3 regions of the Pseudoalteromonas sp. MT33b genome follow, and region 1 is predicted to be linked to each of the others. Evidence: predicted binding sites of a transcription regulator. Region 1 holds the regulator's gene; each other region holds the start of a gene.
The links. Region 1 encodes sigma-54, which starts transcription at its own class of promoters, with help from an activator protein. Its sites were predicted from a motif close to GTTGGCACGNNNNTNGNNT; they were not measured.
Positions count from the first base shown of each region.

Region 2: a site for sigma-54 is predicted at 853-871, ahead of fliE (flagellar hook-basal body complex protein FliE). Genes of this name have one in related genera too.
Region 3: a site for sigma-54 is predicted at 753-771, ahead of flgJ (flagellar assembly peptidoglycan hydrolase FlgJ). Genes of this name have one in related genera too.

Region 1 covers NZ_CP059831.1:436,670-438,945, forward strand. Annotated here, with positions in the region: gene hpf (ribosome hibernation promoting factor) at 1-94, opposite strand, end outside; gene H3302_RS02095 (RNA polymerase factor sigma-54) at 121-1,617, opposite strand; gene lptB (LPS export ABC transporter ATP-binding protein) at 1,732-2,276, opposite strand, start outside.
Region 2 covers NZ_CP059831.1:959,231-961,506, forward strand. Annotated here, with positions in the region: gene H3302_RS04420 (sigma-54 dependent transcriptional regulator) at 1-745, shown strand, start outside; gene fliE (flagellar hook-basal body complex protein FliE) at 910-1,242, shown strand; gene fliF (flagellar basal-body MS-ring/collar protein FliF) at 1,263-2,276, shown strand, end outside.
Region 3 covers NZ_CP059831.1:940,226-942,501, forward strand. Annotated here, with positions in the region: gene H3302_RS04340 (flagellar basal body P-ring protein FlgI) at 1-683, shown strand, start outside; gene flgJ (flagellar assembly peptidoglycan hydrolase FlgJ) at 809-1,765, shown strand; gene flgK (flagellar hook-associated protein FlgK) at 1,779-2,276, shown strand, end outside.

The DNA.
Region 1 (2,276 bases):
CAAAATGCCTTTCTAGTTTCGCAAACTTGGTGTTTACATAGTCTCTTAATGAATCTGTGATTTCTACATGACGACCAGTTAAATTTAGTTGCATAAGCATTTTCCTTCTATGTAAAACGTCTAAATCAGACTCTTACGCTGATTCGACGGAGGTATTGCTAGAGACTCTCGATATTTTGCTATTGTCCGTCTAGCTACTTTAATTCCTTGCTCAGCCAATATATCTGCAATTTTGCTATCACTCAATGGTTTAGCTGTGTTTTCTGCGGCGATTAGCTTTTTGATTAAAGCGCGAATTGCCGTAGATGAACACTCACCCCCATTTTCAGTGCTTACATGGCTGGAGAAGAAATATTTCAACTCAAAAATTCCCCGCGGGGTATGCATGTATTTTTGTGTTGTTACTCGCGAAATTGTTGATTCATGCATTTCGACCATTTCTGCGACATCATTTAATACCATGGGTTTCATGGCCTCAGGACCATGTTCAAAGAAAGCCTGTTGTTGTTGAACAATACAGTTAGTCACTTTTAATAACGTGTCATTACGGCTTTCTAAGCTTTTAATAAACCATTTTGCTTCTTGTAAATGAGAGCGAATAAATTGGCTATCACTGCTTGATTTTACAGAACGTGACATCGCCGCATAGTGGCTATTCACTCTGATTTTCGGCATGCAGTCTGGGTTTAGTTCAACTACCCAACGGCCTTTTATTTTTTTTACGGATACATCGGGTATCACGTATTCAGACTCTTCTCTAACAATGGTATCCGCAGGCTTTGGATTTAAGCTGTGGATCAATGTCATGACTTCTTTCAGCTCACTTTCTTTAAGCTTAGTCTTTTTCATCAAAGTGCGATAGTCACGACTCGCTAATAATTCAATATGTTCTGATAACACCATTTTAGTTTCAGCTAAATAGGGGGTGTCAGCATCGAATTGGCGTAATTGAATACACAAACATTCTTGTAAACTACGGGCGCCAATACCGACAGGATCGAATAATTGGATTCTTTTTAAGACAGCTTCGACTTCATCAAGTTCGATTTCTTCTTCATCGTTATTTTGATTGAAGCTTTCAACAATGTCTTCGCAGCTTACGGTTAAAATACCCGAATCATCAATTGCCTCAACAATCGCAACGGCAATCGCTTCGTCTGTTGGGCTGAATGGAGTCAGTTGTAACTGCCACATTAGGTATTCGTGGAGAGTTTCGGTTGATGCGCCTTGGTAAATTGATTCATCTTCAGGCATTGGACCTGAGGAACTTGATGGGGCAGCACTCATGTACTCATCCCACGTAACATCCATTGCTAAGTCGTCACTTACGGTGTCTTTGTTGAGGGCATCACTGCTTTCTTGCTCGTACTCGCTTGCAGCTTCGTCAGCCGACGCGCTTAGTTGGGTATCGTCAGATTCGGCTTTCTGCTCGTTCTTGCCAATACTCTCTTCTGCATAATCTGCTTCTTCAACTTCAAGCAAAGGGTTAGAGTCTAACGCTTCTTGAATTTCTTGCTGGAGATCCAATGTACTGAGCTGCAACAAACGGATAGCCTGTTGCAGTTGTGGAGTCATTGTAAGTTGCTGGCCCATGCGCAGCTGTAATGATTGCCTCATGTATCCCTAACAATCCTTTTTAGTCTTATCAAACAATAGCACGATGCCGTTAACTATTTATTTGATTTATTGTCATTGTTATAAGTCTAGCAGATGCTCTAGTCGGTGGCGTATTTAAAGCCTGAATTGCTCGCCTAGATACACATCGCGTACAGTTTGGTCGGCTAACACATGTTCAGGTGTACCTGATGCAATTAGCTCCCCATGAGAAACAATGTAGGCTTTTTCACAAACATCAAGGGTTTCTCTCACATTGTGGTCAGTAATTAATACACCAATACCACGATTTTTTAAGTGCTCAATAATTTTCTTTATATCTAACACTGAAATAGGATCAACACCAGCAAAAGGCTCATCGAGCAAAATAAATTTAGGGTCAGCGGCCAGTGCGCGTGCTATTTCAACACGACGGCGTTCACCCCCTGACAATGCCATACCTTGGCTGTCACGAATGTGTTGAATGCTAAATTCATCAAGTAAGCTGTTAAGTGTTTCTTCGCGGCCTTGTTTATTGAGATCTTTACGGGTCTCTAAAATGGCCATTAAGTTTTGATAAACGGTCAGTTTTCTAAAAATCGATGATTCTTGTGGCAAATAGCCAATACCTAAGCGAGCGCGGCTGTGCATTGGCAATAAGGTGATATCGTTATCATCAATGC
Region 2 (2,276 bases), 520 kb from region 1:
AGGTGGCACTATCTTGCTTGACGAAATCACCGAAATGGATTTAGGTCTGCAAGCTAAGTTACTGCGTGTTTTGCAAGAGCGTGAAGTTGAGCGTTTGGGTGGTCGTAAAACCATTGAGCTCGATGTTAGAGTGCTCGCAACCAGTAACCGTGATTTAAAAGAAGCTGTTAGCGAAAATTTATTCAGAGAAGATTTGTATTATCGTTTAAATGTTTTTCCTTTAATGTGGCGTCCGCTGTGTGAGCGCCCAGGTGATATTATTGTCCTTGCAGAGCATTTAATTGAGCGTCATTGCATCAGAAGTAAAGAGCCTATCGCATTATTAACTGAGCAAGCTAAGCAAAAACTGCTATCGCATGCTTGGCCGGGTAATGTCCGTGAACTTGATAATGTGATTCAGCGTGCACTGATACTATGTGATGGTAATAGCATTCATGAAGACGATATATTTATTGAAGAGCTCTTAGCGGTTAAAGCACAGACTGTAAATAGTGCACCGGTGCAAAATGCCCCGGTTTATAAAGAGCAAGTGGTTAACCCCATGCATGACGAAATTCCATCTGTTAACGAGCAGGGAAATTATAAAGATGAGCTTAAAGACAAAGAGCATCGCATTATTTTAGAAACCCTAGCTAGGTGCCAAGGAAAGCGCAAAGAGGTTGCTGAAACATTAGGGATTAGTCCACGAACACTTAGATATAAACTAGCTCAAATGCGCGATTTAGGTATTGCATTACCCGCTTAAAAGCATCCCCCTTTAACTGACAAGCTCACTCCGTGTGGGCTTGTTTGCTGTCAAAACTCTGACAAACAAAATAACCACCTAACACATTGATTTATATTGTTTTATTTTGTGGCACGTTTTGTGCTTTATCTATATATAAGTAAACTGCATTGTCAGAGAGTATTATGAAAGTTCAAAACAGCGCATTATTTCAAGAAATGCAATCTATGGCACTTGAAGCTAGCCGTAGTCAATCCGTTAATAATTTACCAACTCAGGCTCAGCCAACATCATCGGCGCAATTTGGTGACTTACTTACAAGCGCGCTAGATACCGTTAATGGCCTGCAGCAAGAAGCAAAACAAAAAGTAACAGCACTTGAGATGGGAGACCGCAGTGTATCCCTTGCTGAAGTAATGATTGCTTCGCAAAAGTCTTCGGTTGCTTTTGAAGCAACGGTGCAAGTTCGCAACAAACTTGTTGAAGCATATAAAGAAATCATGAACATGCCTGTTTAACTAGGTAGTGGAGAATTATTGTGGCGCAATCTAATCAATCAACTGATCTAGCCCTCGCAGGCGGCGGTGTCGATACTTCAGACACGGATGATCAACAAGAGCAAAAGTCAGGCTACCTCAGTGCCCTCAATGGCGTTGATGTATTACGTCAGGTGACGTTGGTCATTGCACTGGCTATTTGTTTGGCAATCGCAATTTTTATTATTATCTGGGCTCGTCAACCAGATATGCGACCGCTGGGTAAAATGCCAACCGAAGAGCTTATCCAAACGCTGGACTTTTTAGACGCACAGAAGATTGATTATGAACTTGATGGTAATGTCATCTCAGTTGAAGAAGGCGAATACCAAAATATTAAATTATTGATGGCCCGTGAAGGTCTTGAGCAAGCGCCAAGCTCAGGCACCGACATCATCATGCAAGATATGGGCTTTGGTGTTAGCCAACGCTTAGAACGTGAACGTTTAAAACATGGTCGTGAGCAGCAACTTGCTCGCACAATCGAAGAGCTAAAAAATGTCACTCGCGCCAAAGTGCTTTTAGCAATTCCAAAAGAAAACGTATTTGCTCGTCGTGAAAAATTACCATCAGCTACCGTTGTACTGACTCTTAAACGTGGCCGTATGTTAGATGGTGAAGAAATCGACTCAGTTGTTGATATTGTTGCCTCTGCAGTACAAGGTCTTTCACCTGAGCGTGTTACGGTGACAGATCAAAACGGTCGCTTACTTAATTCGGGTTCACAAAATTCACTGGCAGCGCGTTCTCGCAAAGAATATGAAATTGAGCGCAAGCGTGAAGAAGAATACTTAAATAAAATCGACAGCATCTTAATTCCTGTCGTAGGCTTAGGTAATTACACTGCGCAAGTTGATTTAAATATGGACTTTAGTGCGGTAGAAGAAACACAAAAGCGCTACAACCCAGACTTACCTGCAGTGCGCAGTGAAACAACATTTGAAGAAAATAACATTGGTGGTCTTGCTGTGGGGATCCCAGGTGCCTTGACTAATCAACCGCCTGTTAATTCAAAT
Region 3 (2,276 bases), 500 kb from region 1:
GCAGTTTGGTCGTGGGTGGTCTAGGCGCAGAAGGTGCTGATGGCAGCCGAGTGATTATAAACACTCCCACCGTTGGCCGAATTCCGAATGGGGCAACGGTTGAGCGCGCTGTTAAAAGCCCGTTTATGCAAGGTGACTACATCACCTTTAATTTGAATCGTCCAGATTTCACAACGGCAAAGCGCCTAGAGCAAACTATTAATGATTTAGTTGGGCCAAACAGTGCTCAAGCAATTGATGCCGCGTCTGTACGTGTCATTGCACCGCGCGATGCATCGCAGCGCGTATCGTATTTATCAACGCTTGAAAACTTAGAGTTCACACCGGCTGATACTGCGGCAAAAATTATTGTCAATTCACGTACGGGCACCATTGTTATTGGTAAAAACGTAAAATTACAGCCAGCTGCAATTACCCACGGTGGATTAACCGTGACCATTGCTGAGCAGCAAAACGTATCGCAGCCGAATGCACTGAGCGAAGGCGAGACGGTGGTGACAAACCAAAGTATTATCGATGTTAATGAAGATGACTCTCGTGCTTTTGTGTTTAATCCAGGTATTAGCCTTGATGATTTAGTGAGAGCGATAAACGAAGTTGGTGCCGCCCCTGGTGACTTAATGGCTATCCTTGAAGCGTTGAAAGAGGCGGGAGCCATAAACGGGCAACTTGTTATTATATAATCAATTAAAAACGCGCTGAGATCAGCGCGTTTTTTCATTTCTACCTTCCCTCAATCTGATAAATCCTCTTTTGGCGTAATTATTGCATTTGATTATGCATTATTAATTATTGTGTCAAAAAGCTGATGGATACGAATCATCTCGACAAACAAAACTTTTTTGATTTAGGCAACTTAGACTCATTGCGTCAAAGTGCTCTAAAAAGTGATGCCTCTAGCGATGCGTCAAAAGAGGCGCTGAAAAAAGCGGCGGCACAATTTGAATCTATCTTTACGCAAATGCTGCTTAAAAGCATGCGTAAGGCTAATGAAGCCTTTGAAGACAAAGACAGTCCGTTTAACTCGAGTGGCGTAAAATTCTTTGAAGAAATGCATGATCAACAGCTTTCTGTTGAGTTGTCTTCTAACGGCTCACTGGGTTTGGCTGATCTTATTGTGCAGCAGTTATCGCCCGACGGTAAGAAATTTACTCCTGGCTCCGTGTTAAGAACAACCGCAGAGTTTGATAGCGATAAGCGTGTTCGCGGTAATCAAGAAGCTAAGCCAGAAACACACCCAATGGCTGAAGTTGTCACTGATGAGCAATCAGAAAACCGCTTTGAAGATGCTGAGTCTTTCATTAGCTCTGTTTGGGAGCACGCAAAAAATGCGGCTGAAAAAATTGGTTTAAACCCTGCTGTGATGGTTGCTCAAGCTGCGCTTGAGACAGGGTGGGGTAAGCATATTATTAGTAAAGCGGATGGCACCAGTAGTAATAACCTTTTTAACATTAAATCTGATAAGAGCTGGCAAGGTGACAAAGCAAGTAAAGTTACGCTTGAGTTTGAGCAAGGTGTGCCTGTTAAAAAGCATGCAAGCTTCCGTTCTTATCAGTCAATTAAAGACAGTGTGAATGATTTTGTGGATTTCTTAAATGAAAACCCACGTTATCAAGACGCACTAAAAAACACCGCAGAACCCGCAGCCTTTTTAGATTCGTTACAAAAAGCAGGTTATGCAACTGATCCAAATTATGCCAACAAAATTAAGCAGGTATTGAAGCGTGTTGAGCTTCAAAGCGTCGCTGCTTCATTGGTACGTTAAGGAGTAAGTCCTCATGTCATTCAGCTTATATGACATAGCAAATTCAGGTGTAAGAGCGAATTCTGAGCTTTTACAAACGACCAGTAAAAACATAGCTAATGTAAATACAGCGGGTTATGTTCGTGAGCGCACTGAGTTCAGCACCATGATCGACAACCAAGTTGGTCGGGGTGAAACGTATCGTTTACTCAATGAGTTTGCTCAAAAACAGCTAAATCGTGACACGTCAAATAAAGCATTTTTTGATCAGTTTGTAACAGAAGCAAGCCGAGTCGATAGCTTGTTTTCTGAAGAGTCGAATAGCTTATCAACCAGCATTAACTCGTTTTTTAATAATGTTCAAGAAAGCTTAAATCAGCCTTCATCGACGGTGGCGCGTTCGCTGGTTATGACAGATGCACAAAACCTCATTGATCAAATGGACAGGCTTTCAAGCATCGTGGTTGACCAGCAGACTGTCGTGAATGAGCAATTAGAAATTTTCTCGGATGAAGCAAATAACTTAATCCAA